Regions from separate parts of the Dactylosporangium sp. CA-233914 genome, predicted to be linked through region 2. Evidence: riboswitches for the same ligand, from Rfam matches in the RefSeq annotation. Region 2 holds a riboswitch; each other region holds the start of a gene.

Region 1 (9,688 bases), 2.7 Mb from region 2:
CTCCGAGCCGGCGCCCGGCGCACCCTCGAAGCCGGCGGTGAAGACCCGCAGGCTCGGGTGGTGCTCGGCGGCCAGGGCCACGACCGCGGTCGAGTCGATGCCGCTGGACAGGAACGCGCCGACCGGGACGTCCGCGCGCATGTGGGCGCCGACGCTGTCGCGCAGGGCGGCGCGCAGCTCCTCCACGACCGCCGTCTCCTGCGCCGCCGGGTCGGGGCGGAAGGCCGGGCGGGCGTAGCGGCGGATCATCGGGGCACGGCCGAGCTCCTTCACCAGCAGGGCGCCGGGCGGCAGGCGGGCGACGTCGCGGTGGAGGGTGTACGGCTCGGGGACGTACTGCATCGTGAGGTACAGCGACAGCGCCGTGGGGTCGAGCTCCGGCCCGGCGCAGTCCAGCAGCGGCGCCTTCTCGCTGCACAGCCACACGCCGTCGCGGGTCACCACGTAGTACAGCGGCTTGATGCCGAACGGGTCGCGCGCCGCGTAGATCGTCTCCGTCACCTCGTCCCACAGCGCGAACGCGAACATGCCGCGCAGCCGGTCCAGCGCGGCCTCGCCCCAGTGGTGGAACGCGGCGGCGAGCACCTCGGAGTCGCCGCCGGTGGCGAACACGGCGTTGTGCTCGCGGACCAGCTCGGTGCGCAGGGCCTCGAAGTTGTAGATCTCGCCGTTGAACACCAGGGTCCAGCGGCCCGCGTCGGGGCCGGTCGGCGGATACCGCAGCGGCTGGCGGCTGCCCTGCCGGTCGATGATCGCGAGGCGGGCGAAGCCGGCGGCGGTGCCCGGGCCGATCCGCGCAAGGACGGTGTCGTCAGGGCCGCGGTGCTCGATGAGGGCGAGCCGGCGCTCCATGGCGCCGAGGACGTCCGCGGAGATGATGTCGTTGCCGGTGTACATCAAGAAGCCGCACATGACCTCCAGCCAACAAGCCTCGGGGCGGGGCGCGGTTCGGTTACCGGGCGGCCATCCCGGCGTTCGCCCGTGCCGGAGACCGGGGTGATCCCGGGGCACCGGAGGTTAGCCGCAGGCGGGTCGGGTAGCGGGGCGCCCGCCAGCCTTCCGCCCGTGCCTGGGAGTACACATGCCCCGAGTCCGCAAGATTCTGCGCCTGCTGTTGTGCGGGGTGCTCGGCGGGCTGGTGCTCGCCGCCGCCGCGCTGCCGCTGGCGATCGCCGGCGGCGGGGCGGCCAAGGCCGGCGGCGACATGTGGACGAGCCTGCCGACGCAGCTGGCGACGCCGCTGCCGGCCCAGACGTCGTACGTGTACGCCAACGACGGCAAGACCCTCATCACCACGTTCTACGACGAGAACCGCCACGACGTCCCGCTCGACCAGGTGGCCAACGTGCTGCGGCAGGCCGTCGTCGCCGCCGAGGACACGCGTTTCTACCATCATCACGGCGTCGACACACGCGGGGTGCTGCGCGCGTTCGTGTCCAACAGCCGCGGCCGGGCGCAGCAGGGCGCATCGACGCTGACCATGCAGTACGTGCGCAACGTCATGAAGAACGACCCCGACCTGACGCCGCAGCAGCACCTCGACGCGCTGGCCGACACCCCCGACCGCAAGCTGCGGGAGATGCGCTACGCGCGGGCGATCGAGAAGCAGCTCACCAAGCAGCAGATCCTGGAGCGGTACCTCAACATCGCCTACTTCGGCGCGGGCGCGTACGGCATCGCGTCGGCGGCGCAGACGTACTTCGGCAAGGCCCCGGCCGACCTCACGCTGCCCGAGGCGGCGCTGCTGGCCGGGCTGCTGCAGTCGCCGGACGTCGACAACCCGATCACCGGCGACCGCGCGACGGCGCTGCAGCGGCGCGCGTACACCCTCGACGCCATGGCGAAGATGCACGTCATCACCGCCGAGGCGGCGACCGCGGCCCAGCACGAGGAGCTGCGGCTGACGCAAACCCGGCTGCCCAACGACTGCGCGTCGGTCGCACCGGAGCACAACGACTGGGGCTTCTTCTGCGACTACTTCCGCCAGTGGTGGAACAGCCGCCCGGAGTTCGGCACCACGCCGACCGAGCGCGACGAGCGGCTGCGCACCGGCGGGTACACCATCGTCACCTCGCTCGACCCCGGCGTGCAGGCGGCGGCCCTGTCGCAGTCGCTGGGGGTGTACGGCTACGACCGCGCCCGCTCGCTGCCGATCGCCGTCGTCACGCCGGGCACCGGCCGGGTCCAGGCGCTCGCCGTCAACCGCCACTTCAGCCTGGAGGCCAACCCGCCGGAGCACCCGCAGTACCCCAACACCGTCAACCAGCTCGTCGCGGGCGGCGCCGACGTCGCCGGCTACCAGGCCGGCTCGACGTTCAAGATGTTCACGATGCTCGCCGCCCTCGACTCCGGCCGGCCCCTCAACACGTCGTTCAACGCGCCGGCCCGGCTCCCGACCATCTGGCCGGGCAGCGCCGGCGCCAGCTGCGGCGGGCGATGGTGCCCCGCCAACGACACCCCGAGCTGGATGGACGGCGTGCGCACGATGTGGACCGGGTTCGGCCGGTCCGTGAACACGTACTTCGTGTGGCTGGAGGAGCAGGTCGGCCTCCGGCGGGTGATCGACATGGCGCAGCAGCTCGGCATCAAGTTCCGCGACGAGCACGACGCGGGGCTGGCGACGAAGGACGAGTGGGGCTCGTTCACCCTCGGCACCTCCTCGACCACGCCGCTGGACCTCGCCAACGCCTACGCGGCCGTGGCCGCCGGCGGCCTGTACTGCGAGCCGCTGCCCGTGCTGTCCGTCACCGGCCCCGACGGCCGCCCGGTGAACGCCGCCAACCCCCAGTGCCGGCAGGTGGTCGACCCGGACGTGGCGGCCGCCGCGACCGACGCCGCCCGCTGCCCCGTCGGGCGCGGCTCGGCCTACGGCAAGTGCGACGGCGGCACCGCGGAGGCGGTGTCGGGCATCCTCGGCGGGCGGCCGGTCGCGGGCAAGACGGGCAGCTCGGAGAACAACGCGACGGAGACGTTCGTCGGGTTCACCCCGCAGGTGGCCGCCGCCGGGATCGCGGCCAACGCCGACAACCCCAACGACTATGTCGGCGGCGGCGTGTCCTCCTCGGTCAACCAGGCGGTCGCGCAGACGATGGTCGCGGCCCTGCGCGGTCAATCCGCGCAGGGCTTCCCGGCCCCGAGCCGGGCGCGCGCGCTCGGCTCGACGTAACTACGGTTACGCGGCGTACCCGCGCTGTGCGATCCAGTCCGCCATCTTCTTCGTGCTCAGCGTGTACGAGCCGACACCCATCGCGTCGGCCGGGTCCGCGATCTTCACGGTGTCGCCGTTGTCGCGATACCCGACGATCGTGAGGTAGTGCCCGCCCGAGTACGAGTGCGAGTGCCCGGAGTCGTCCACAGTGGACCCGGCGATGTTCGCCACGACGGCGTATCCCTGGGTGATCGCGTGCAGGACGGCCTGCTTGAGCGCGGCGACGTCGGCGTCGGTCGCGGTCTGACCGGCGATGAAGTGCGCCGAGTAGAAGCTGGTGCCGGTGATCTGGTTGAGCGCCCGCGCCGTGTCCTGCGACGAGTTCGTGCCGTTGACGGTCGTGCCGAGGCTCTGCGCGACCTGTGACTGCGAGGGGGTGAGCCCGCGCGCGGTGAGCGCGATGCGGGTCGCCGCGGGGCCGCAGAAGTAGTAGTTCTCCTGCCACGCGAACTGGTACGTCAGGTCCTTCTCCGCCGGCGTCGCCGGGCTCGCGCTCGGGGCCGCCTGGCTCTGGGTCTGGGTCGCCTTCGCCCCCGGCGTGGCCTGGGCCTGCTTGCCCTGCGTGACCTGGCCCGGGGCCTGCCGGTTGCCCTGCGCGGCCTGATCCTGGCGTTTGACGGGGCCCGAGGACTCGCTGACCAGGCCGGTCGCCTCCGCGGCGACCGTCTGCGCGTTGACCGGCGGCGGGGACTCCTGCAGCGCGGCGATGCCGATCCCGGCGGCGGCCGCGACGGCGGCCGAGGCCAGGGCGACGCGCACGCGCCGCTGCCCAGGAGCGCCCATGCGGCGCAGGTGGCGGGATCTGTAGAGGTACATGGGCGTACCTCGCCTCCTTCCGAAGCCGCCTACCGGGTTAGCTGACGGGTTCGGACGGGAAGTTCGTCCTACCGCGGGGCCTAGGTTCGGCCCCGCGGATTCACCCCGGCGGTACTTGGGTCCCCGGCTCGTACGCACGCACGACTCAGCGGTACCGCCGCGGCGTCATCCCTTTGGACGACCACGGTCCGGGCGGCTTCGACGAAGCTAAACGTGCCGGTCAGGGCCTGTTTCACCCCCTGGGTGAAACGGCCAGCGGGCGGCTCGCCCAGCCCTCAGCCGCCGGGAAGCACCCCGCCTGGACGTCGCCGTTCGCCTCGCCGTTCGCACGCTCTCCGTGATGACCCGGGCACGGTGCGCGGTCGCCGCCACCGGCTCGGCGAGGCGTGCGCATCCCGGACGGGGGCCGCCGACCCCGCCCGCATTTCGGACGAATTTCGGCAATTGGTGCGAATCCCAGATGCGAGCCGCCGGGCGGCGCACATTCCGGACGAAAGCCGCCAACTCGCACGTGTCCGAGGTGAGAGCCGCCGGGCCGCCCGCCCGCAGGGCGCCGGAGGGCCTATTCTCATGCCCAAAATCACCCGTGTTTAACCCCGGCCCTACTGTCGCCGGATGCCGAACAGCGGACCTCGTCATTCGCGGGCGCACCAGTTCCGCCAGCGCGCCCTCCCACGCTCCATCCAGCGCGCCCTCTCACGCACAGTCCCGCTCAGCCTCCAGCGCAACCTGCCGGGCGTCCTGAGGCCGCCGCTGATCCGGGATGGCATCGGCGGAGCCGCCGCGCCGCCGCTGCTGCGCGGCGCCGCGCTGGTGACGGCCTTCGCGCTGGCCACCTTCGGCGTCTCCGCGTCGCTGAGCACCGGCGCGCGGCCCGCCGGGGTCGTGGCCGCCGAGGCCGCAGCCACGGCCACGGCCGAGCCCGGCGCCGGCCGGTCCGCACCCGGGGCGGCTTCCCGCGGCCGGGAACGCGCGCAGAGCGCCCCAACCCCGGCGGCGACGACGGCGGTGCCGGCGCCGGCGGCCGCACGGCGGGCCGATCCAGTCGGCGGGTTGTCCCGGGCCGAGATGAACAACGCGATCGCGATCGTCGACGTGGCCGTGCGGGAGCGGCTGCCCAAGCGCGCCGCCGTCGTCGCGCTCGCCACCGCACTGCAGGAGAGCCACCTGCGGAACCTGGCGAACGCGAACCTGCCGGACTCGCTGAACCACCCCAACGAGGGGGTCGGGTACGACTACGATTCGGTCGGGCTGTTCCAGCAGCGGCCGAACTGGGGATCCGTCAAGCAGCTCATGGACCCGCACGAGTCCGCGCGCCGGTTCTACGCGGCGCTGCTGAGCATCCCCGGCTGGGGCGACTACGCGGTGACCGTCGCGGCGCAGATGGTGCAGCGCTCGGCGTTCCCGTACGCGTATGCCAAGTGGGAGGGCCTCGCCAACCAGATCGCCGACGCCACGATGTAAGGGCTCCTACGCGGGTTCACCCAAGAGTCGCCACGGCCTCGCCCGGCCGCGGCCGACGATGCCCGTATGCGCACATTACGAACATCGGTCGCGCTGCTCGCGCTCGCGGGCGCGCTGTCGGCGTGTCACGACTCCCCGCGCACCGGCGCCCGGACGACCGCACCGCCGCCGAAACCGGCGGCGGTGCAGATCACCCCGGCGGCGGGCGACAAGACGGTCCCCATCAGCGCCGAGATCGGTACCACCGTGACCGACGGCAACGTCACCGCCATCTCGCTCGCCGAATCGGGCGGGCAGCCGGTCGCGGGAGCCCTGCGACCGGACGGCTCGTCGTGGGTCCCGGCGGCGGCGCTCAAGTACAACACCGCCTACACCGCCAAGGTGACCGCCGTCGGCGCCGACAAGAAACCCGTCACCCGTGAGACGACCTTCACCACGGTCGCGAAGCCGGCCGGGCAATCCGTCAACTCGGACCTGATGCTCGCCGACGGCGGGACCTACGGCGTCGGCATGCCCATCGTCGTCGAGTTCGGCTCCGACGTGCCGGAGGCGTCGAGGGCGGGCGTCGTGAAGCGGCTGTTCGTCACCAGCGATCCGCCGCAGCCCGGCGCGTGGCACTGGTTCGGCGGCAAGCAGGTGATGTACCGGCCCGAGCACTACTGGCAGCCCGGCACGAAGATCACCGCTCGCAAGGCCCTCAACGGCGTGTCCATCGGCGACGGGCACGCGGACGAGGACCTCACCGCGACCGTCACCATCGGCCGCAAGCTCACGATCGACATCGACAACGCCACGAAACAGCTGCAGGTGCACTCGGGCGACGAACTCGTCCGCACGATGCCGGTCAGCCTCGGCAAGTCCTCGACCCCGTCGTCGAGCGGCACGACGGTCATCATGTCCCGCGAGCCGACGGCGTTGTTCAAAACGCCGGAGTACACGACCACGGTGCAGTACGCGATGCGACTCACCTGGGGCGGCCAGTACATCCACGCCGCTCCCTGGTCGGTGGGTGACCAGGGCGTGCGCAACGTCTCGCACGGCTGCACCAACGTCTCCACCGACAACGCGCGATGGCTCTACGAGAACGTCCTGGTCGGCGACCCGGTCACCACCCGCAACACCGAGGTCGGCCTGGACCCGGGCGACGGGTGGACGGCCTGGAACATGTCCTGGCCCGACTACCAGAAGGAGGCATGAGCAGTGGAGGTCATCCGAACTCCCAGCACGAGCCGCCCGGCGCCGCAGCAGCGCTACTCGGGCGTGGCGTGGATCGGCCGCGACGTGACGGCCATGGAGCCGTCCCACATGGCCACGTTCCACGCGCAGTTCAATCCCGCTGCCCGCACGGCCTGGCACCGCTGCCCGTACGGCCGCGTCCTGCACGTCCTGCACGGCATCGGCCGGGTCCAGCGCCGCGGCGGCCCAGTGCACGAGGTCCGCGCGGGCGACACCATCGTCGTCGCGGCCGGCGAGTGGCACTGGCACGGCGCGGGCCCGACGACCTTCGTGGCGATGGTCTCGACCCAGGAGACCGACCCGGACGGCCCCGAGACGGAGTGGGGCGACCAGGTCACCGACAGCGAGTACGCCCGCCCACCGCAGTCCGCCGCCATCCGCTTCCCCGACGAGGACCGCGTCCCGTCCCGCGAAGCCTGCTGGTGACGCGCTCGAATCCGCTTGTGCCGGGCGTTTCGCGCCCGGCACCGGCGGATTTCGCGGAGCGGCCGGTCACGCCCGGCGCAGGCGCGGCACGTGCCGGCGGTACGTGCTGACGGTCGGGTCGCCGGTGAGCCAGAACCGCCACGGCATGTCGTGCGCGCTCGCGACACCGACGCGCGGGCCTGCCGAGATCGCTTCGTCCGGCACCGGTTCGGCTGGTGGTCGCAGCATCAGTGGCCCGGTGCCATCGATCATCGAAGTGCCGTACGCGTCGCGGCCGACTCCCAGTGAGATGACCAGGAGCGCCGGTCCCCGAGCGAGTTCGCGCGCCGCGACGTCGCCGCGCCGGCTGCGGGCCAGATCGACCCCCTCGACCACTTCGCCGGCGCGCAGCAGCACGGCGGCGGCCTCCCCCTCGGGCGCGCACACGATGTTCAGACACCAGTGGACTCCGAACACGAAGTAGGTGTAGGCGTGCCCTGGCGGCCCGAACATGATCCTGGACCGTGGCGTCGGGCCGCGATGGGCGTGCGACGCCGGGTCCTCGCCGGTTCCGGCGTATGCCTCGACCTCGGTCAGGCGGATCGTGACCCCGTTTCCCGTGACGCGCCAGCCAAGCAGGGATCGGGCAGTGTTCGGGATGTCGGCGGCCGGCGCGTTGAGCCACGGATACGTCACCGGACCAGGAAACGCCACAAGCCCCCTTTCCCGCCAGCCGGAGTTGCCGCGGCGGGTCGCTGATCGATAGACGGCGAGCTCTGCGGTAGGGCGATCTCCGGCCAGCCTCAGCATCGCTACGGGGGCCAGCCGGAGTGATCGGCAGCGCCGCCGCTCTTACGGTGTAAAAGTGTCTGGCACCAGGGCGAAGATCATGGCCGCGACCAGGGAGATCCTGGAGAGCAAGGGGGCCGGCGCGGTCAGCATGCGCAGCATCGCCGCGGCGTGCGGGATCAGCCCGATGACGCCGTACTGGCACTTCCCGAGCCGCGAAGCGCTGCTGGAGGCGGTCTGTGCGGTGGCATTCGACGAAGTCGCCGAGCAGTGGCGGGGCCGGGAACGCGCGGCCGAGCCGCTGGCCGACCTGGTCGCGATCGCCGACCTGTTCATCGACTTCGCGCTGGCCCGGCCGCGCCTGTACGACTACATGTTCACCGCGCCCCGGCCCGGCGCCAGACAGTTTCCCGGCGACTTCGCAGCCGGGAAGTCACCGACCGTCAACCTGATCGTCGAGGCGCTGACCGACGGGATGCGCTGCGGCGTGCTGCGCGACGACGATCCGGTCGGCCTGGCCCTCACCCTCGCCGCGCAGCTGCACGGACTCGTCGCGCTGCGGCACGGCGGCCGCATCGGCATCCCCGACGACGCGTTTCGCGCGTTGTGCCACGACAGCCTGAGGAGGATCTTCGATGGCATCAGCAAGTGAACCGGCGTCCCGTACCCGATCCGCGCTCCTCGCAGCCGCTGCCGCACTCGGCTCCGGCGTGTGCGCGTACCTCGGCACCGGACTCCATCCGATCGCCCCGCTGACCTGGTTCGCGCTGCTGCCCGTCCTCCTGCTGGCGCCCCGGGTGCGCTGGGGCTGGGCAGCCGGCGCGGCCGCGGTCGCGTGGATCGCCGGGCAGAGCGGACTGTGGTCGTACTTCGCCGGTCCGCTGCGCATGCCGCTGCCGGTCCTGATCGGTGTGCTCGCCCTCTACCCGCAGCTCGCCGCGGGTTCGACCGTCCTGTTCCGGGCGCTCGTACGGCGCAACCGGCCGATATCGGCGATGCTGGCGGTACCGGTCGTCTGGGTCGCCGGCGAGTACCTGATCTCGGTCAGTCAGCCGCACGGCGCCTGGCTCAGCCTCGGCTACACCCAGGCCGACGTACGACCGGTGCTGCAGGTCGCCGCCGTCACCGGCGTATGGGGGGTGACCTTCCTGATCACCTGGTTCCCGGCCGCGATCGCGGCACTCGCGGCGCCCGGTGCGAGCGGCCGGCGGCTGCGCGTGATCGGGACGGCGGCCGTGATCCTGACCGTCTCGAGCGGGTACTGGGGGGTCCGGCTCCTCGCCCCGCAGACCGGTCCCACGATCCGGGTCGCGGTGCTCGGCGGACCGATCGATGCCGAACTGGGCCCCGATACCGCCGACGGCCAGGCACAGCTCACCACATACCAGCAGCAGATCGGGCGTTACGCGGACGCGGGTGCGTCGGTGGTCGTCCTTCCGGAGAAGGTGTTCGACACCGACGAGCGGACCTGGCCGATGCTCGCCGATCCCCTCGCGAAGCTGGCGGCCGAGCGGCACGTCACCATCGTCGTCGGCGCCACCGTGCGGCAGGGCGGCACCGCGACCAACGTGGCGGTCGCGTTTCCCGCGACCGGCGGCGCTGCGGTGACCTACACCAAGCACCATCTCATTCCGGGGCTGGAAAGCGACCTGACCGAGGGCGACGGACCGCCCGTCGTGCTGCCGGGCGGCCTCGGTCTCATCGTCTGCAAGGACCTCGACTTTCCCGGCCTGGTCCGACAGGACCGCAACGCCGATGCGTCGATCCTGC
Region 2 (9,688 bases):
CTCGACGGGGCCAACGCCGCGATCAGCTTCGATGCCGGCGGCACGCTGCTACTGCAATCGCGCGGCCACTACTTGAGCGGCGGGCCGCGGGAGAAGCAGTTCGCCCCGTTCAAGGCCTGGGCAGCCGGCCTTCAATATGTGCTGCGGCCCGTGCTGAAGGACCGATTCATCGTGTACGGCGAGTGGCTCTACGCCAAGCACACCGTCTTCTACGACGCCCTGCCGCACCACTTCTGCGAGTTCGACGTGTACGACCGTCAATCCGGGCAATTCCTGTCGACGCCCCGGCGCCGCGAGCTGCTCGACGGCCTCGGCATCGCCTCCGCCCCGGTTCTGCACGAGGGCGAGTTCGCCGACCTCGCCGCGCTCACGAAGCTCGTCGGCCCGTCGACCTGCCGCACCCCCGCCTGGCGCGACGCCCTGCGCGAGGCGGCCGTGGCCGGGGGCGCCGACCCGGAGCGCGTCGTGCGCGAGACCGACATGTCCGAGGAGATGGAGGGCCTGTACCTCAAGCTCGAGGACGCCGGCACGGTCCTCGGCCGCTACAAGTGGGTCCGGCCCAGCTTCCACACCGCGATCCTGGACTCCGGCAGCCACTGGCAGGACCGGCCGATCGTCGCCAACCGGGTCAGGGCGTGAATCCGTTCGAGCGCCTCTGCCCCGCACCGCCCACCTGGTCGGTCCGCTGGCCGGAGATCGCCGCCGCCTGCCCCTGGTTGCCCGGCCCCGCCGCCGAGCGGGCTCGTCCGGTCGTCTCGGCGCTGACCGGGCTGGACGAGTTCCGCGGGCGCCCGCCCGAGGAGCGGGTCCGGATCTTCACCGCCGCGCTGTTCCTGGACGCGGGCCGGGGTGCCGACCCTCCCGACGATCTTCCGGCGTCCGCTGCTCTCCCTGTGCGCGCGGACGCGGCTTTCCCTGTGGGCGTGGACGCGGGTTTCTCTGTGGGCGTGGACGCGGGTTTCCCTGTGCGCGCGGACGCGGGCGATGGGAACGTCGCGCGGCGGGGCGAGTTGGTGGCGCGCAGGGTGCTCTGGGAGATGGGGGTGCCGATCGCGTGGCGGGAGCACGTGGCCGCGCTCGTCCGCCATCAGCGGCTGCCGTTCGAGGCGCTGGAGCGAACCGACCTCGACCGGGTCGCCTTCCGGGTCAGTCTGCTCGCGCGCAACGACGACCTGGCACTGCTGGCGCTCGCGCGGGGTGGCGCCGACGAGGAGGTTGCACTCTTCAGGCAGTACACCCTCGAAATCGGCTGTTGGGACGGGCCCCGCGCCTTCGCCTCGGACCATGCGCGGTTCGAGTATTTCCGGACCCCCGGCCGGGACCCCGGCTATGCGGCCTTCGACGACACGCGCTGCACGGTGACCGTGATGTCGGGGTTGCCCGGCTCCGGCAAGGACCACTGGATCGCGCGCAACCGCCCCGGCGTGCCGGTCGTGAGCCTCGACGACCTGCGCGAGAAACTGGGTGTGCGGCCGACCGGGGACCAGGGTCCGGTGATCGCCGCGGCGAACGCGCGGGCCCGTGAGCTGCTGCGGGCCGGGACCGCATACGTCTGGAACGCCACCAACGTGACCCGCGCGCTGCGCTCGCGGTGCATCGGGCTGGCCGCGGGGTACGGCGCGCGGGTCGAGGTGGTGAGCGTGGAGGCCCCGCCGGACGTGGTCCACCGGCGCAACCGGGCGCGGGCGCGGACGGTCCCGGCCGCGGTGATCGACCGGATGGCCGGGCGCTGGGAACTGCCCGACCCGACGGAGGCTCACGCGGTGTCGTGGGTCGATAATGCTTAGTGCCGGCACCTGAGATCGATTAGGTGGCGGGCTGTAGCGTAGGTGATTGAGAGCGCGCCGCACCGGGCTGACTCGGCGCCGCGGGCTCGTGCCTACCGATGGCTGGTGGTTCGTGTGGCTGGTGGTTCGTGCCTACCGATGGCTGGTGGTTCGCTGGCGCTGCATGGCCAGGGCCTGCAAGGCTGACGAGCGGATCAGCAGCAGCGGGTTGAGCGGCTCGTTGGCGGCGATGGCCGTGGCGTAGGGCCGGTTCGCGGTGGCCCAGCCGTCCGTGATGTCATACTCGATCGACAGCGCCCCGTTGCGGGCCATCTGGTAGTCCAGCAGCACGCCGGGCCCGAGCGACCGGGTCGCGATCTCGCCCGCCATGTGCGGGATCGGCGAGAAGAAGAACGCGACCTTGGGGATCGGCTGGAAGAGGTCGACGTCGATCAGGTCGAAGATCCCGATCGGCTGGTACATTCCGTGCGAGTCGTGGACGCACAGCCCGGCGCCCAGCTCCACGCGGCCGGTGTTGTCGATCTCCATGTGCCCGGCCGGCCCGCCCGGGGTCACGATCCCGGCTCCGTCGTTGCCCGAGACCGTCAGCACACTGCCGAGCGGCGCCGGGTAGTTGTGCGTGGCGACGACCTTCGTGCTCGGGGCGTGCGGGACGCGCCGGGTGGTGAACATCGAGTATGTCTCGTTCCACGTGATCTCGAGGTGGCGCTCGAGGTAGTGCGCGGAGAGCCAGATCGTCGGGGCCCCGCTCGCCGAGGTGGCGATCGCGTGGAGCCCGAAGAGCGCGAAGTGGTGGTCGCGCAGCCGGTCGATCGTGGCCTCGCTCATGTCGATCGTGAGTTTGTGCTGCTCCACGCTGTCCTCCTGGGTTGTCGTCTGGCACCCAGTGTGGAGCGGACGAGTTGCACGATCGGGGCAATCGGTGAAAATCCCTCATCATCGCCCCTCGCCGCAGTGACCTGCCGCTCCTCGGTGCTTTCACAGCGCCCCGACGGCGTGGGCGTGGTCCCGCACGACGGCCTCGGCGGCCCGGCCCGGCTCGTCGGCGTCGGGGAGCCGGGCGGCGGCGATGTCGGGGTGCAGGCTCGCGCGGGCGATCCCCAGCAGTCGGCTGCTCACCTCGTCCACGGACTCGCCGTGGTAGTCGCGGGCGACCTCGTGTCGGCGGCGCGCTGCAGCGCCGAGGTCAGCTGGGCCTCCAGCGGCTCCTGCAGCCGCTGGACGGCGAGGTCGGCGCCGTCCGGATCGATGGTGACGTGCAGCTCCTGCATGGCCGTGGTACTTCCCGGCCGTGGCGACTTCTATGCCGCGACCTTCCGCCAGGCGACGCGGCCCGGTAGCTCCCGTTAGGCGGCGCGGCCTTTGCCGAGCAGCGCGCGGCCTTTGCCAGGCAGCGCGCGGCCTCTGTCAGGCGGCGATCGATCGGAGTGCGCGCAGCCGCTTGGCGTCGCCAGCCCGGTATGTCGCGCGGACCTGGGTCAGGGCCCACACCATGCGGGCGACCGCGGTCTCCGGGTGGTCGCCGAACTCGCTCGCGACCCGCGCCGCGCAGCCCTGGACGCCGATCCGCCGCAGCGTCGCGGCGACGGCCCCGCGGATCTCGCCGCGGGCAGGGCACTGCGAGGACTGCAGGTCCGAAGCGAACAGCGCCTCGGCCCGAACGGCCTCGAATGATGTAGCCATCTCGCACCTCCTGTGCGCTCGGATCGTGACTTCCGTCTCTACTGACATAAACGTTAGGAGGGGCCGTCGAGTTCAGGCTCCCGGTTTCATGCCACCGTCGTCTCTTCGTCACTTTGGGTTGATGACCGCGCTCGTCGCGGCGATTGATCACCCCGGGGTCGAGCTGGGTGCGGTGTTGGCGGGCTTATGGCAGATTGGGGCGGTGTCCCTGACCCCGCCCTCGCCCAGCAGCGCGCCGCTGCCGCTGCACCGGGCGGCGCGCATCGAGGACGCGTGGCACGCGATGCTCGAGCGGCGGCTGCGGCGGCGGGGCTGGAAGGTCGCGGTCACGGCGTACACCGGCTACGGCTCCTGCGCCACGCCCGAGCGCCCCGGCTGGGTCCGCGTGCTGGGCCGGGTCCTGCTGGCCCGCATCGACCCGAAGCCCGTGAAGCGGCTCAAGAAGCTGCGCGGCTGGCGCTCGTTCACCGCCGCGTCGGTCAGCAACGCCCTCGTGCGCATCGAGGCCGGCGGGCGGACCTGCGAGGTGCGCTGCGACCGCGGCGGCTTCGTCGACGTGGTCGTCGAGGCCGACCTGGCCCCGGGCTGGGCCACGGTCACGCTGCAGTGTGAGGACAGCGCGCCCGTCGAGGCGCCTATCCGGGTGATCGACCCGGCCGCCACCCGCCTCGGCATCATCTCCGATGTCGACGACACGGTCATGGTCACCACGCTGCCCCGGCCGCTGCTGGCCGCGTGGAACACGTTCGTCCTCGACGAGCACGCGCGGGCCTCGGTGCCGGGGATGGCGGTGCTGTACGAGCGGCTGGTCAACGCCAACCCGGGCGCCCCGGTCTTCTACCTGTCCACCGGCGCCTGGAACGTCGCCGCGACCCTGACCCGGTTCCTGTCCCGCCACCTGTACCCGGCCGGCCCGCTCCTGCTCACCGACTGGGGCCCGCAGCCGGACCGGTTCTTCCGCAGCGGCCTGGCCCACAAGCGTGCATCGCTGACCCGGCTCGCCGAGGAGTTCCCGGACATCCGCTGGCTGCTGGTCGGAGACGACGGGCAGCACGACCCCGAGATCTACGCCGAGTTCGCCGCCGAGCACCCCGACAGCATCGCCGCGGTGGCGATCCGGCACCTCTCCCCGACCCAGGCGGTGCTGGCCGGCGCCGTCCCGGGCGTGGCCGGCAGCCCCCGCCGCTTCCCGCCGAACGACCGCCGCTGGCTCTCCGCCCCCGACGGCGCCGGCCTGTGGCGCCTGCTGCGGGACACGGAAATCCTCTGAGTTATGCTCTGCATACGCTCGGACACTTTGATAGATCCAACTTTTCCGGGTGTGTTACCGTGTTGGAACAGCGGAGCGCCCACGGATCTCGCGGCATTTCTCGCAAAGGCGTCGGCTTCAATGGCGCCCGCCGGCCGTTGAGCTCATCGGCGCGCCCACCTTGTCGATCAGCTCGCGCAGGACGCGTTCGGACTGGTCGTGCGGAATCTGGCAGGTGCCGGCGGCGAGGTGCCCACCCCCGCCGTACTGCAGCATCACCGACCCGATGTCGGTCGGCGAGCTGCGGTCCAGAATCGACTTGCCGACCGCGAACACGGTGTTGAGCTTCTGCTTTCCCCAGATGACGTGGATCGATACGCGGGCCTCGGGGAACAGGGCGTACACCATGAAGCGGTTCCCCGCGTAGATCGTCTCCTCGTTGCGCAGGTCGACCACGACCACGTCGCCGTGCGTCGAGCAGACGCGGCGCAGCTGGTCGACGAAGAGGTCCTGCTGCTCGCGGAACAGCTCGGCCCGCTCGGCGACGTCGGGCAGGGCCAGGATCGCATCGACGTCCTGGTGGTCGATGCACGCGTCGATCAGCTGCATCATGAGCTGGTAGTTGGAGATCCGGAACTGCCGGAAGCGCCCCAGCCCGGTGCGGCTGTCCATGAGGAAGTTCAGCAGCGACCAGCCCGTCGGCTGCAGGATCTCCGTGATGTCGTACTGCGCCGAGTCCGCCCGGTCCACCGCCTCCATGAGCTCGTCGGAGACGTCCGGGAAGCGCTCGGCCCCGCCGAAGTGCTCGTAGATGACGCGGGCCGCGGACGGGGCCTTGGCGTCGATCACGTGGTTCGTGGCCTGGCCGTGTTGGAGGTTGGCCGCGCGGATGGTCTCGGAGTGGTGGTGGTCGAAGACCAGGTGGGCGCCGGGGGTGTACGGCAGGTTGGTGAGGATGTCCGTCGGGCCGACCTCGACCAGGCCGTCCTGGACGTCCTTGGGGTGCACGAACGTGATGTCGCCGATGAGGTCGAGGTGACGCAGGAGCACCGCGCAGACCAGTCCGTCGAAGTCGCTGCGGGTCACGAGACGGTACTTCACTGCAGATCCCCTCGCAGAAACGGCCGGTCGACGGTTCCCCTATCGACCGGCCGCCCGCAGACGTGAGGATTACAGGATCGAGAGGTGCACGTGGTTCGTGTGGTCGCTGGAGGGATCGCCGGCGACGCCGCTGTAGTGGTGCCAGCCGACGGCGGGCGTCCAGATCTGCTTGAACCAGATCACGTACATCACGCCGAGCTGGTTGGCGTTCTTCACGAAGTACGCCGCCAGGGTGCTGCCGTAGACGAAGTCGTCACCGGACGCGACCCCGCCGAATCCGGATTTCGTCTGTACCGAGAAGTCGCACGCGCGCCCCTTCGGGTGCTCGTACGGCCCGCTCGGGCGGAAGCATGACACGAACCGCTTGAAGCCGCTCTTCTGCGCCTCCTGCATGGCGTGCAGCATGCGCGGGGTGATGCAGCCGGTTGTGGTGGGGTCGTTGACGTTGCACGATTCCTTGGGCAGCCCCCCGCTGGCGGTGCGGGGCACTGCGGTGGCCGTTGGCAGGTTGGCGGTGACGAAGCCCTTGCTCGGCCCGCCGGCCAGCGCGAGCGCCTTCTCCGCGTCCTTCTTCTTCTGCTCCATGGTCTGAACCTGCTGCTGCTGCGAGGCGATCTCGTCGTCGAGCGCCTTCTTCTGCGCGGCCTGGTCCTCCTTGAGCTTCTTGAGCTCGTGGAGCAGGTTGTCGTTGTGGTGGGCGATCTGGTTGATGGAGCCGGCCCGCTCGGCGAAGCTGTCCGGGCTGCCCGAGTCCATCAGCGCGGCGAACGTGGTGAGGGGCCCGGTGCGATACGCCGCGACGGCGATCGCCGCCACCTGCTCCTGCACCGTGGCCAGGCGCGCCTCGGTGGCCTGCAGCTGCGCGGTGAGCTCGCCCTGATGCTTGACCGAGGCGTCGAACTTCTCCTTCGCCTCGGACCAGGCCCGCGTGCTGTCCTCCAGCACCGAGCCCAGGGTCGGATTCGCGCTGGAGCCCTCGTCGCCGGTGTCGCCACCGGGCTCGGCCGCGGCGGGCGCGGCGGCGAGCCCCCCGAGCACGATTGCCGCCAGCAGCACGACGAGTGCGCGCCGGTAGGGATGTCGTGATGACATCTGGTTCGTTGTTCCTTCCGTCGGCCGCCGACCGAGTTAGCTGACGGGTTCGGGACGGAACGACCCCTACCACCCCTCCGATTGGGAGGAAGGGCGGATTCACCCCAACGTAACGGTGGGTCCCCGGCTCGCCACGGTGCGGCGATTGGGCGGCAGCCACGCCCGGCACCGGGGGCGGTGCCCTCGTGGACGTGACCGTGGGTCACTGTACCCAGGGCGCAGAAATCGCGCACCGCGCCGTTTGTCCGAAGATCCTGGTATCGGCCGAAAGTGACCCATATCATATCGGAGGTTTGGGATCGATGAAGCCTCAACGGTACCGTAAATATTCTTCATAAAATGATGATGTTCGCTCCCCAGGGCGTCTCCGACTGGTCCTATGAGCTGGTCAGATGATGGACCGAAGGAGTGATCAAGGGTGTCGAGAGTGCGCCTGCTGGCGATGCTCGCCGCGGTGACCGTCGTGGGCGGGGTGGTCGCGGTCTTCAACATGCTGCCCGCGTCCGCCGCCTCGTGCGCCGCCGCGTGGCAGGCCTCAGCGGTCTACACCGGCGGTATGACGGCCTCGCACAATGGCCGTAACTACCAGGCCAAGTGGTGGACACAGAACGAGGCCCCGCCCGGAACCAGCGGCGTGTGGCAGGATCAGGGCTCGTGCGGTGGCGGCAGCACCCCGCAGCCGCCGACCCAGACCGGCACCACGGGCGCGTGCAGCTTCCCGGCGTGGGTGCAGGGCCGCAACTACGTGACTGGCGACATCGTCAAGTTCACCGACGGAAAGTTCTACATCGCCGAGCACGAGAATCCTGGGTACAGCCCGGTGATCAGCACCTGGTACTGGGACCCGTACACCTGCTCCGGCTCCGGTGGCGGTGGCGGTGGCGGCACGACCACCCCGCCTCCCTCGAACGGCAGCTTCGTCGTCAGCGAGGCTCAGTTCAACCAGATGTTCCCGAGCCGGAATTCCTTCTACTCGTACTCGGGCCTGGTCGCCGCGCTCTCGGCGTACCCGGGCTTCGCGAAGACCGGCTCGGACGCGGCCCGCAAGCAGGAGGCGGCCGCCTTCCTGGCCAACGTCAACCACGAGACCGGCGGCTTGATCTACATCGTGGAGCAGAACACCGCGAACTACCCCCACTACTGTGACACCAGCCAGTCCTACGGCTGCCCGGCCGGCCAGGCGGCGTACTACGGCCGCGGCCCGATCCAGCTGAGCTGGAACTTCAACTACAAGGCGGCCGGTGACGCCCTGGGCATCGACCTGCTGCGCAACCCGAACCTGGTCCAGACCGACTCGGCCGTGGCCTGGAAGACCGCCCTGTGGTACTGGAACACCCAGAGCGGCCCCGGCACCATGACCCCGCACAACGCCATGGTCAACGGCGCCGGCTTCGGCGAGACGATCCGCAGCATCAACGGCAGCCTGGAGTGCGGCGGCCGCAACCCGGCCCAGGTCCAGAGCCGTGTGGCCGCGTACCAGCGCTTCGTCGGCATCCTCGGCGTGGGCGTCGGCGCCGGCTCCCTGTCCTGCTGACTTTCTCCCTCCTTGGCGGCGGCCCTCCCGGGGTGTGGGGGCCGCCGCCAGGCGTTTCCGACGCCGAACGGAAACACGCGCGCCATGCCCGGGTAGGCCGGCCCGAGCGCAAGCCACGCTGCCCGGCCACCCGCTTGCGACCGAGGTACGCCGGCGCGTCTTCGGCGCGGACCGCCAGGGCGTCGCCGCCCTGGCGGTTGCCGTGACACTTCAGTTGGTGTAGCCCCAGAGTTGGTAAGCGTAGAGATGAGACCCGAAGGGTCCATTGATGGTGACCGGCTCGCAGTAGTAGCTCCGCCACCAGCCCGAGTTCACGTTCTTGATCCCCTCAATCTGGCAGGTCAGGATGCCGCCGTAGACACCGCCTTTGATGGTCGCCGCCGCGGCCGGCGTGGCGGTCACGGCCAGCAGGGCACCCGTGAGCGCGGTCGCCGCCACCGCCGCGCGGATGACGCTTCGCTTGCGTGCCGTCCCGGGCGCGGACTTCGCTGCCGCGCGACCGTCCGGCCCAGCGGCGGACGTGGTCACGGCGGTACGTCGGAGCTTTCTGCGCATCAGGCCTCTCCCCGTGCCGAAATGGTTGCGGAAACCTCGCCACGACACACTCGGTTGGCGAAATCCCCCGTCGGAACGCCACCCATGTATGCCGATGTTTCCTGGTCGCGAGGACGTTAGCCGGGGTCGATGAGGCAGTCCTGAAGAAAGCCTGAAGGATCTAGGGGATCCACCGGCAGCGGACGCGGCTATACCCTACGAGTCGGATCAGGCATGGGGGGAGACAGCATGGCAAACGACGACGATCGAAGAAGGCTGCGGCGGTGGGGCCGCATCATCGCCATTGGGGTCGCCACAGCGGCGGCCGCGGTGCTGCCGGCGTTGCTCGCCCCGGCGGCGACGGCCAGCCGGTTCGACCCGGCGACGTTCGGCCCCGCCAGCCACGGCTCCGCGCAAACCACATCGCAAAGCCCCTCGCTCGAGGTGCCCAACTCCGTGGATCCCAATCAGTGGTGGGGCCACGACAACTGACACGACAACGGACAGGGCCGGCTCAGGCGATCGCGCGGGCGAACTCGGCGGCGGAGCGCAGGTCGAGCCACCGCCCCTCGGCGTCGGCCGCGCGCAGGCCGGCCGGGCCGAGTCGTTCGCGGCAGGCGCGGTCGAGCTTGTCGCGCACGGCGACGTCACGCTCGACCGCGACCAGGCCCGCCTCGGCGCGTACCGTCGCGGCGGCCGCCAGCAGTG
Region 3 (9,688 bases), 6.5 Mb from region 2:
CGCCGCGGGGTGGCACACCTGACGATCCCGAACGACATCCAGGTCGCGCCCGCCGGGGAGGACCCCTACCAGACGGTGGCGCCGGTCAGCCCGCCCGAGACCGCCCCGATCTACCTCGCACCGGCGATCCGCCCCCGCGACGCGGACCTGCACGCCGCCGCGGACGTGCTCAACGCCGGCCGCAAGGTCGCCATCCTGGCCGGGATCGGCGCGCGCGGTGCCGGGCCGCTCGTCGAGCGGGTCGCGGACACCCTCGCCGCGCCGATCGTCAAGACGCTGCCCGGCAAGATGGTGGTGCCGGACGACTCGCCGTACGTCACCGGCGGACTCGGCCTGCTCGGCACCAAGCCGAGCGAGGATCTCATGGAGGAGGCCGACGTCCTGCTGATGCTGGGCACGAACTTCCCGTACACCAAGTTCCTGCCCAAGCCCGGCGCCGCCAAGGTGGTGCAGGTCGAGATCGACCCCACCCGGGCCGGCACCCGCATCGCCACCGACGTGCCGCTCGTCGGCGACGTCACCGCCACCCTCGAGGCGCTCCTGCCGCTGCTGAGGAGCAAGGACAAGGAGCATCTGCACCGGTACCAGGAGAAGGTCCGCGACTGGCACGAGCAGATGGCCACGCTGGAGTCGCCGGAGCGGGACCCGATCGCCCCGCAGTACCTGGCCGGTGAGCTGAACCGGCTGGGCGCCGACGACGCGATCCTCACCTGCGACTCGGGCACGATCGCGACCTGGGCCGCGCGGCACTGGCAGATCCGCGGCGCCCGGGAGTTCTACCTGTCCGGGACGCTCGCGACGATGGCGCCCGGCCTGCCCTATGCGGTCGCCGCGCAGCACGCCAACCCCGGCCGGCAGGTCATCGCCTTCGTCGGCGACGGCGGCTTCGCGATGCTCATGGCCGAGTTCCACACCGCCGTGCGGTACCACCTGCCGATCAAGGTGGTCGTGAACAACAACAACTCCCTCGGCCAGATCCTGTGGGAGCAGATGGTCCTGGGCTATCCGGAGCACGGGGTGCGCTTCGGCGAGCCGGTGCCCGACTACGGCGCGATCGCCCGCGCCTTCGGCGGCTTCGGCGCGCGCGTGGACAAGCCCGGCGACCTGGACACGGCGCTGCGGGAGGCGTTCGCCCACGACGGGCCGGCGCTGGTCGACGTCGCGGTGGACCCGAACGAGCCGCCGCTGCCGGCGAGCGTCACCTACGAGCAGGCGAAGAAGTTCGCGACCGCGTTCCTCAAGGGCCAGCCGCACCGCGCGGCGATCGCCACCACCCTGTTCAAGGACAAGATCCAGAAGCTGAAGGGCTGAGTGATGGCGGTCGTATCCCTGCCCACCCCGGCCGCCCGGCGCCAGGCGCCCGCCGTCGCGCCCCGCGACGCCGCCGAGCTCGAGGCGGCGCTGCGCCGGGCGGTCCGCGGCGACGTGCGCTTCGACGCCGGAGCCCGGGCCGCGTACTCCACCGACGCCTCCAACTACCGGCAGGTCCCGATCGCCGTGGTGTGCCCGCGCGACGTCGAGGACACCGTCGCCGCCGTGCGGGTCTGCGCCGAGCACGGCGTGCCGATCCTCGCTCGCGGCGGCGGCACCAGCCTCGGCGGGCAGTGCTGCAACGTCGCCGTGGTGCTGGACCTGTCGAAATACGTGCACGGCGTCGAGTCCGTCGACCCGCAGGCCCGCACCGCGGTGATCCTGCCCGGCACCCCGCTCGACGACGCCAACGCGGCGCTCGCGCCGTACGGCCTCGTGATCGGCCCCAAACCGGCGACCCACTCGCACTGCACGATCGGCGGCATGGTCGGCAACAACTCCTGCGGCGCCACCGCGCAGTGGGCCGGCACGACGGGCCAGAACATCGAGCGCCTCGAGGTGCTCACCTACGACGGCGTCCGGATGTGGGTCGGCCCGACCTCGGAGCACGACTTCGAGCAGATCCAGGCCGAGGGCGGCCGGAAGGCGGAGATCTACCGGGCGCTGCGCACGCTGCGGGACACCTACGCGGAGCAGATCGCCACCCGCTTCCCCGACATCCCGCGCCGGATCTCCGGCTACAACCTGCCCGATCTGCGCGACGACCACGGCTTCCACGTCGCCCGCGCCCTCGTCGGCACCGAGTCCACCTGCGTGATCGTGCTGCGCGCCGAGCTGCGCCTGCTGCCCAGGCCGGCCCACCAGGTCACCGTCCTGCTCGGCTTCCCGGACATCGCCGCCGCCGGCGACGCGGCCCCGCGCGTGGCCCGCCACGCCCCGATGCAGCTGGAGGGGCTGGACGAGAAGCTGCTGCGGTACGAGCGCGAGGAGCACCGCCCGACCGAGATCCTCGCGGCGCTGCCCGACGGCGGCGCCTGGCTGACGGCCGATCTCGCCGCGGACACCGAGGACGAGGCCCGCGCCAAGGCCCAGGCGGTCATCGACGACGTCGGTCACGGCACCATCCTCGAAGACGACGACATGCGGCAGCGCCTGACCAAGGTGCGGGAGGCGGCGCTGGCCACCACCGCGCGCACCCCGAACGGCCCCGACGCCTGGCCCGGCTGGGAGGACTCCGCCGTCGACCCGGAGCGGCTCGGCGACTACCTGCGGGCCCTCGGCGGCCTGCTCGACGAGTTCGGGTACGGCGCCACCAGCCTCTACGGGCACTTCGGCCACGGCTGCGTGCACTGCAGCATCCCGTTCGACCTCACCAGCGCCCCCGGCATCGCCAGGTATCGCGAGTTCGTCCAGCGCGCCGCCCGGATCTGCGTCGAGCACCGCGGCTCGCTGTCCGGCGAGCACGGCGACGGCCAGGCCCGCGGCGAGCTGCTGCGCATCATGTACGGCGACGACGTCGTGCGGGCCTTCGAGGAGTTCAAGGCGATCTTCGACCCGGACGGGATGATGAACCCCGGCAAGGTCGTGCACGCCCGCCCGCTCGACGTCGACCTGCGCCTCGGTGCCGACTACGCCCCCGCCCAGCCCGCCACCGCGTTCCGCTACGCCGAGGACGACGGCGCGTTCTCCCGGGCCGCGCTGCGCTGCGCCGGCGTGGGCGACTGCCGCCGCAGCGGCCCGGACGGCGGTGTCATGTGCCCCAGCTACCAGGTCACCCGCGAGGAGGAGCACTCCACCCGCGGCCGGGCCCGGCTGCTGTTCGAGATGGTCAGCGGCGGCGTGATCGACGACGGCTGGCGCAGCACCGCCGTGCGCGACTCCCTCGACCTGTGCCTGGCCTGCAAGGGCTGCCGCAGCGACTGCCCGGTCCAGGTCGACATGGCCACGTACAAGGCCGAGTTCCTGCATCACCACTACGCCCGCCGCATCCGCCCCCGCGACCACTACTCGCTGGGCTGGCTGCCGCTGATCGCCCGGGCGGCCGCCGTCGCGCCCGAGATCGCCAACGTCGCGACCCGGCTGCCCGGCGCGAAACGGCTCGCCGGCATCGACCGGCGGCGCGAGGTGCCCCGGTTCGCGCCCGCCCGCATCGACCGCTGGCTGCGCCGCCGCCGGCCGCGCGGGACCGGCGAACGCGGCAAGGTGCTGCTCTTCCTGGACTCGTTCACCACCGCGTTCGCGCCCGCCGTCGCCGCCGCGGCCGTCGGGGTGCTCGAGGCCGCCGGCTTCGAGGTGGTCGTGCCGCCCAAGACCGTCTGCTGTGCGCTGACGTGGATCTCGACCGGGCAGCTCGGCGTCGCCGAACGGGTGCTGCGGCGGACCGTGAGCACGCTCGCGCCGTACATCCGCGAGGGCCTGCCGATGGTGGGCCTGGAGCCGTCGTGCACCGCCGTGTTCCGCTCCGACCTCGGCGAGCTCTTCGGCCGCGACCAGGACGCCGACCGCCTGGCCCGGCAGACCGCCACCCTCGCCGAGCTGCTCACCGACCGGGCACCGGACTTCGCACCGCAGCTGCCCGGCGGGCCGGAGGCGATCGTGCAGCGCCACTGCCACCAGCACGCGGTCCTCGGCGCCGACGCCGACCGGCGGGTCATGGCGGCGATCGGCGTGCGGGCGGAGGACCTGGACTCGGGCTGCTGCGGCCTGGCCGGCAACTTCGGCATGACCGAGGGCCACCGCGAGGTGTCGCTCGCCTGCGCCGAGCAGGCCCTGCTGCCGGCCGTGCGCACCGCGGACACGGGCACGCTCGTGGTCGCCGACGGGTTCTCCTGCCGCACCCAGATCGAGGACGCGCACACCGGCCGCCGCGCCGTCCACCTCGCCGAGGTCCTCAACGCGGCGGTGCACGGCACGATCCTGGGCGCGTATCCGGAGCGGCGGATCTCCCACCGGCCCGGCGATCGTGTCCGCTGAGGTCCGGTCGCTGCGTTGGGCGGCGTACCGCATCCCGACCGACGGGCCCGAGGCCGACGGCACCCTGGAGTGGGACGCCACCACCATGGTCGTCGTCCACGTCGAGGCGGCCGGCGGCACCGGCCTGGGCTGGACCTACGCCCCGGCCGCCGCCGGCCGGCTCGTCGAGGAGCTGCTCGCCGCCCACGTGGTCGGCCGGTCCGCGTGGGACGTGCCGGCGGCGAACGCGGCCATGGCCCGGGCGGTGCGCAACGCCGGCCGCCCGGGCGTGGCCGCCACCGCGATCTCCGCGGTCGACGTCGCCCTGTGGGACCTCAAGGCCCGGCTGCTGGGTGTACGGCTGGCCGCGCTGCTCGGCCCCGCCCGCGACACGGTGCCGATCTACGCCAGCGGCGGCTTCACCACCTGGGACGACCGCCGCCTCACCAGGTGGCTCGACGAGCACGCGGACATCCCGCGCGCCAAAATCAAGATCGGGGGCGAGTCCGAGGCCGCGGACCTGCGCCGCATCCACGCCGCCCGCGAGGCGCTCGGTCCGCACCACGAGCTCTACGTCGACGCCAACGGCGCCTACACGGCCAAGCAGGCGATCCGCCTCGCCGCCCGGTTCCCGGACGTGCGCTGGTTCGAGGAGCCGGTCTCCTCCGACGACCTCGACGGCCTGCGCCGCGTCCGGGCCGCCGTCGCCGCGGACGTGGCGGCCGGGGAGTACGGCTACGACCTGCAGTACTTCGCCCGCATGGCCGGCGCTGTGGACTGCCTGCAGGCCGACGCGACCCGCTGCGGCGGCATCACCGAGTGGCAACGGGTCGCCGGGCTCGCCGCCGCGAACGGCCTGGAGCTGTCCGGCCACTGCGCCCCGGCCCTGCACCTCGACGCCGCCCTGGCCACGGCGAACCTGCGCCACCTGGAATACTTCCACGACCACGCCCGCATCGAGTCGATGCTCTTCGACGGCGTCACGGCCCCGCAGCCCGGCGGCGTCCTGCGCCCGGACCTCGACGCCCTCGGCCACGGCCTGACACTCAAGACCGCCGTCGCCGAACCGTATCTGGTCGCCGCGGGCTGAACCCCACGACCGCGCGCGACGCAGAACGTGGTCTACATCTCGTGGATGCGAAGTACACAACGCCGCTCGGTGATGAGGTCACCGTCCTGCGCGACGCCTCGCTTGCTCAACCGGGCTCGTCACCCCCGCCTCCGGTGCCGAGCCCGGCTCACGTGCCGTACACCCGGGCCGGGTCGAGCAGCACGACCGTGCGGCGCTGCTCGGCCATGACCCGGTCGTACTCCTCCCAGTCGTCGTGGTTGCCGCCGGCGGCGGTGAACACCTCGCGCAGCAGCAGCCGCAGCCGCTCGGCGTCGATGCCCGTGGCCGGGTCGTCCGGGCCGATGAGGGTGGCCGGCCCCTCGACGGTGGCCCACTCCCAGCCGGACCGGGCCGTCACCGTCAGCCGGGGCCGGGCCCGCAGGTTGGCCAGCTTGACCGGGCCGTAGGTGACGAACCCGAGCACCGTGCCACCGCCGGCGGGGTGCGGCAGGAGCCCCGCGTTGACCACGGAAGCCTGGACGGTGCCGTCGGCCCGGACCGTCGAGACGACGACGAGCCCGTGTTCCCGTGCGGCGAGCGAGGCGAATTCCTCCAGCGTCGTCATACACCCGAGTTTAGGCCCGCGCGGCGAAGCAGCGTCGCCGAGGCCGTCTGCCCGGTGTCGCGGACCGGCCGGTGCGTCAACGACACCGACGGCGACTTCGCGGCGGTGCTGCGACGGGCGCACGCAGCGGCGCGCGCGGCTCTCGAGGGCGGCGACCTCGGCCGCGCGCGACGGCGGGGGCCGGCTCGAGGCGACCCCGCTGCTGTTCCAGGTGGCCGCGCGGGGCGGCGCGTGCCCCAAGCGGAGCCGGCCGAAGACGCCGCTCGGCCGGGCGCAGTCGGCGCAGACGAAGGTTTACGACCGCCGCGACCTCGATCGCGTCCTGGCCGCGGCGGCCGCCGACCGCGGACCCGGACCCCGGCTCGACGTCAGCCTCAACGACCGCCGCTTCGGCCCGCAGCGCTCGTGGACTCGCCGCCGGGCGCGCTGCTCCTCAACGTCGACGGCTCCGACGAGGCCGTGGCCGAGGCGCTGCTGTGGACGATGGAGGAGATCTCGGTGAAGGCTCAGGAGCGCCGCGCCTCGGCGAGCCGCGCGCGGATGATCGCGGCCGTGGCCGGGGTGCTCTCGCCGTACGGCTTGACGTAGACGGGCTGGTCCCGCTCGGCGCGCCAGCTGTCGGCGAGCGGGCCCGCGTCGACGGTGTCGTAGCCGATGGCGTCGAAGAACGCGGTCACGGTCGCCTTCGCCGCGGCGTCGTCGCCGGCGATCGGCAGCGCCGTGCGGTCGGGCGTGCCGGCGGGGCGGCCCAGCTCGGCGAGGTGCTTGAACCAGATGTTGTTGAAGCCCTTGACGACTTTCGCGCCGGCCAGGTGCTGCTGCAGCAGCCCGCTGGTGGTCGCGGTCGCGTCGTCGAGCCGCGGGAACCGGCCGTCGCGGTCCGGGTAGTAGTTGTTGGTGTCGACGACGATCTTGCCGGCCAGCGGTTCGGCGGGCACGTCCCGGTACGCCTTGAGCGGCACGGTCACCACGACGATGTCCCCGGCCGCGGCGGCCTGCGCCGGCCGGGCGGCGCGCGCCTTGGGGCCCAGCTCGGCGACGAGGTCGGCGAGCGTTTCGGGGTCCCGGGAGTTGCTGAGCACCACGTCGTGGCCGGCGGCGACGGCCAGGCGGGCCACGGTGCTGCCGATGTTGCCGCTGCCGATGAATCCGATCACTGTCATACCCCTGCCCAACCCACCGGCTCGGTCGAGCATTCCGCGCCGCCGGCAGTGTGACGCGCAGCCCATCACTAACATCGAACAACATAACTTCGATCAACGGTACTGTCTGAGCGAAGTCGCAGGTCGCCGGGGTGCACGCCGCACTCCGGCAGTTCCGATCGAGGGGTTCACCTGCGTTTGAGAAGCGGCTATGGTCATGGGGCTCGCCGCGACTGATCGTCACCGTTCCGGGTGACGGCGCGGCGGCCCGCCGAGTCGTGCTCGAACGAGCCGGGGACCCAAGCACCACTGGGGTGAATCCGTGCGGCCACGCGCCGCACGGTAGGGCGATCCTCCCGCCCGAATCCGTCAGCTAACCCGGTAGGCGGCATCGGAAGGAGCAGCGCATGCACGCCCTCGCACGGCGCCACGCCTCGGCACACTACCCCGCGGATCCGCCGGCACGCCCGGATCGCCGCCCCATCGGCTGACCCTCCGGCCCGACCGCAAAGCCCCGACCAACACCGTCCCTAGTGGACGGTCGATGGCGCATTCCCCCGTTCCGTACCGGCCCCTGCGGGCCGGAGTCGAAGTCTGTCGAGGTTTCCCGTGCAGTACCCCGAGCAACCGAACCGTCCGTACCGACGGAGGCGCGCCCGTGCCGGCCGATGAGACCAGCGGGCCGCGGCACCTGCGGCGCAACCCGCACGGCCGGCACTTGGCCGTCCGCCGGGGCATCGGCCTGTACTCGGCGGCCGCCGTCATCGCCTTCGCCGTCGTCGGCGCGCTGCTGCTGTTCTCCTCGCACGGCCCCCGCACGCTGACCGTGGCGGAGTCCGGGCCGTCGACCCAGCGCGGAGACGACCGGTCGGCCGACTCCGACCGCCGCGCGTCCCGCGGCGAAGAACGCACCGGCGACGCGCCCAGCCGGCAACCGTCGCCAACGGCGAGCGCCGAGGCGAAGCCGTCACCGGCGCAAACCACGGCGCAGCCGCCGCCGAGCACGACCACCGCCGCGCCCTCGCCAAGGGTCATCGCCGCGGTCGGCGAGCTGACCCAGGCCGAGATGAACAACGCCGTCACGATCATCCGCACCGGACAGCAGCTGGGCCTGCCGAGCCGCGCGTACGTCGTGGCGATCTCCACCGCGCTGCAGGAGAGCCACCTGCACAACCTCGCGAACTCCAACGTTCCCGAGTCGCTCAACCTGCCCAACGAGGGCGTGGGCAGCGACCACGACTCCGTCGGGCTGTTCCAGCAGCGGCCGAACTGGGGCACCGTCGCGGAGCTGATGAACCCGGCGGAGGCCGCACGCCGCTTCTACAACGCGCTCGTCGGGGTCGACGGCTGGCAGCAGATGCAGGTCACCGTGGCGGCGCAGACGGTCCAGGTGTCGGCGTTCCCGGACGCCTACGCCAAGTGGCAGGCGCTCGCCGAGCAGGTCGTGACCGCCGCCGCGCCGTGAGCCGCCGACGGGCCCTGGACGACCGGTGCACCCGTCACAGGTCGCCCAGGGCCGTCAGCGACGACTCGACGCAGTCGGCGACGCTGCAGGGCATGCCCGAGATCACGTCGACCGAGACGGTGCTCATCTTCGACGAGCTCGCCACCACCCCGAGGCGGGGCTGAGCAGTCCCCACGCCGGCATCATGCCACCTTCGATCAGGGCGCCCCGGCTCAGCCGAGACGGGCCGCCGCGGCGGCGATCGTGGCGGAGTCCAGGGGCAGCGTGGCCTCGACGTGCGTGCCCTCGCCCGGCGGGCTGGTGATCGTGATCGACCCGCCGAGCGCCTGGACCCGGTCGGCCAGGCCGATGAGGCCTGCGCCCCGCGCCGGATCGGCGCCGCCCACACCGTCGTCGCTCACCGACAGGCGCAGCTCGCCGCCGTTGGTGTTCGCCTCGATCCGTACGTGCGAGGCGCGGGCGTGCTTGGCCGCGTTGTCGGCGGCCTCCACCGCGATACAGTACGCGGCGTACTCGACCGGCTCCGGCGGCCGCTCCCGCAGGTCCAGCCTCAGCTCGGCCGGCAGGCCGCCGCGGCGGGCGAGGACCTTGAGGGCCGGGCCCAGGCCACGGTCGGACAGGATCATCGGGTGGATGCCACGGGAGATCTCGCGGAGGTCGTCCACCACCGCGGCGAGCCGGTCGGTGACCGCGGCCAGCTCCCCGTGCGCGTGCGGCAGCTCGGGCGGGATCCGCTCGTCGGCGGCGCGCAGCCCCATCGCGACGGCGATGAGCTGCTGCAGGACGCCGTCGTGGAGGTTGCGTTCGATCCGCCGCCGGGCCTGGTCGGCGGCGACCACGACGCGGGCCCGGGAGGCGGCCAGGTCGGCGCGGGCCTGGGCGTTGGCGACGGTGGTGGCGATGAGCTCGGTGGAGTCGCCGAGGCGCTCAGCCGCCTCGGCGGCCAGGGGCCGGTCGCCCGTGACGGCCGCCGTGACGACGCCCCAGAGGCGGCCCTCCACGATGATCGGCGCGCCGACGGCGGCGCGGATGTTGCTCGCCCGGAGGCGGGCGGCGAGGGGGCCCACGGCGCTGTCGTAGTCGTCCATCCGGGCCGGCTGACCCGACCGGTGCACGCTCGCCGCGATGCTGTCACCCTCCAG

Evidence for each region. A riboswitch is a leader RNA that binds a small molecule or an ion and turns the genes downstream of it on or off. The one in region 2 is predicted to bind cyclic di-AMP.
Region 1: another riboswitch for cyclic di-AMP. It lies ahead of ACQPY0_RS44975 (C39 family peptidase); the one in region 2 lies ahead of ACQPY0_RS57555 (coiled-coil domain-containing protein).
Region 3: another riboswitch for cyclic di-AMP. It lies ahead of ACQPY0_RS28365 (hypothetical protein); the one in region 2 lies ahead of ACQPY0_RS57555 (coiled-coil domain-containing protein).

The regions. Positions count from the first base shown of each region.
Region 1 is NZ_CP192030.1:10,167,642-10,177,329, forward strand. It holds gene asnB (asparagine synthase (glutamine-hydrolyzing)) at 1-912, opposite strand, end outside; gene ACQPY0_RS44970 (transglycosylase domain-containing protein) at 1,082-3,166, shown strand; gene ACQPY0_RS44975 (C39 family peptidase) at 3,173-4,024, opposite strand; cyclic di-AMP (ydaO/yuaA leader) riboswitch at 4,036-4,185, opposite strand; gene ACQPY0_RS44980 (hypothetical protein) at 4,640-5,488, shown strand; gene ACQPY0_RS44985 (Ig-like domain-containing protein) at 5,555-6,685, shown strand; gene ACQPY0_RS44990 (cupin domain-containing protein) at 6,689-7,150, shown strand; gene ACQPY0_RS44995 (DNA-3-methyladenine glycosylase) at 7,217-7,825, opposite strand; gene ACQPY0_RS45000 (TetR/AcrR family transcriptional regulator) at 7,995-8,570, shown strand; gene ACQPY0_RS45005 (apolipoprotein N-acyltransferase) at 8,554-9,688, shown strand, end outside.
Region 2 is NZ_CP192030.1:12,845,560-12,855,247, reverse strand. It holds gene ACQPY0_RS57595 (RNA ligase family protein) at 1-639, shown strand, start outside; gene ACQPY0_RS57590 (AAA family ATPase) at 636-1,787, shown strand; gene ACQPY0_RS57585 (hypothetical protein) at 1,920-2,642, opposite strand; gene ACQPY0_RS57580 (hypothetical protein) at 2,766-2,906, opposite strand; gene ACQPY0_RS57575 (hypothetical protein) at 2,903-3,058, opposite strand; gene ACQPY0_RS57570 (hypothetical protein) at 3,195-3,470, opposite strand; gene ACQPY0_RS57565 (App1 family protein) at 3,592-4,740, shown strand; gene ACQPY0_RS57560 (exopolyphosphatase) at 4,858-5,820, opposite strand; gene ACQPY0_RS57555 (coiled-coil domain-containing protein) at 5,890-6,912, opposite strand; cyclic di-AMP (ydaO/yuaA leader) riboswitch at 6,922-7,074, opposite strand; gene ACQPY0_RS57550 (glycoside hydrolase family 19 protein) at 7,331-8,446, shown strand; gene ACQPY0_RS57545 (hypothetical protein) at 8,657-9,001, opposite strand; gene ACQPY0_RS57540 (hypothetical protein) at 9,230-9,472, shown strand; gene ACQPY0_RS57535 (BTAD domain-containing putative transcriptional regulator) at 9,495-9,688, opposite strand, start outside.
Region 3 is NZ_CP192030.1:6,349,040-6,358,727, reverse strand. It holds gene ACQPY0_RS28390 (thiamine pyrophosphate-dependent enzyme) at 1-1,311, shown strand, start outside; gene ACQPY0_RS28385 (FAD-binding and (Fe-S)-binding domain-containing protein) at 1,315-4,284, shown strand; gene ACQPY0_RS28380 (enolase C-terminal domain-like protein) at 4,274-5,353, shown strand; gene ACQPY0_RS28375 (TIGR03618 family F420-dependent PPOX class oxidoreductase) at 5,502-5,939, opposite strand; gene ACQPY0_RS28370 (NADPH-dependent F420 reductase) at 6,446-7,102, opposite strand; cyclic di-AMP (ydaO/yuaA leader) riboswitch at 7,341-7,484, shown strand; gene ACQPY0_RS28365 (hypothetical protein) at 7,740-8,546, shown strand; gene ACQPY0_RS28360 (hypothetical protein) at 8,581-8,721, opposite strand; gene ACQPY0_RS28355 (GAF domain-containing protein) at 8,759-9,688, opposite strand, start outside.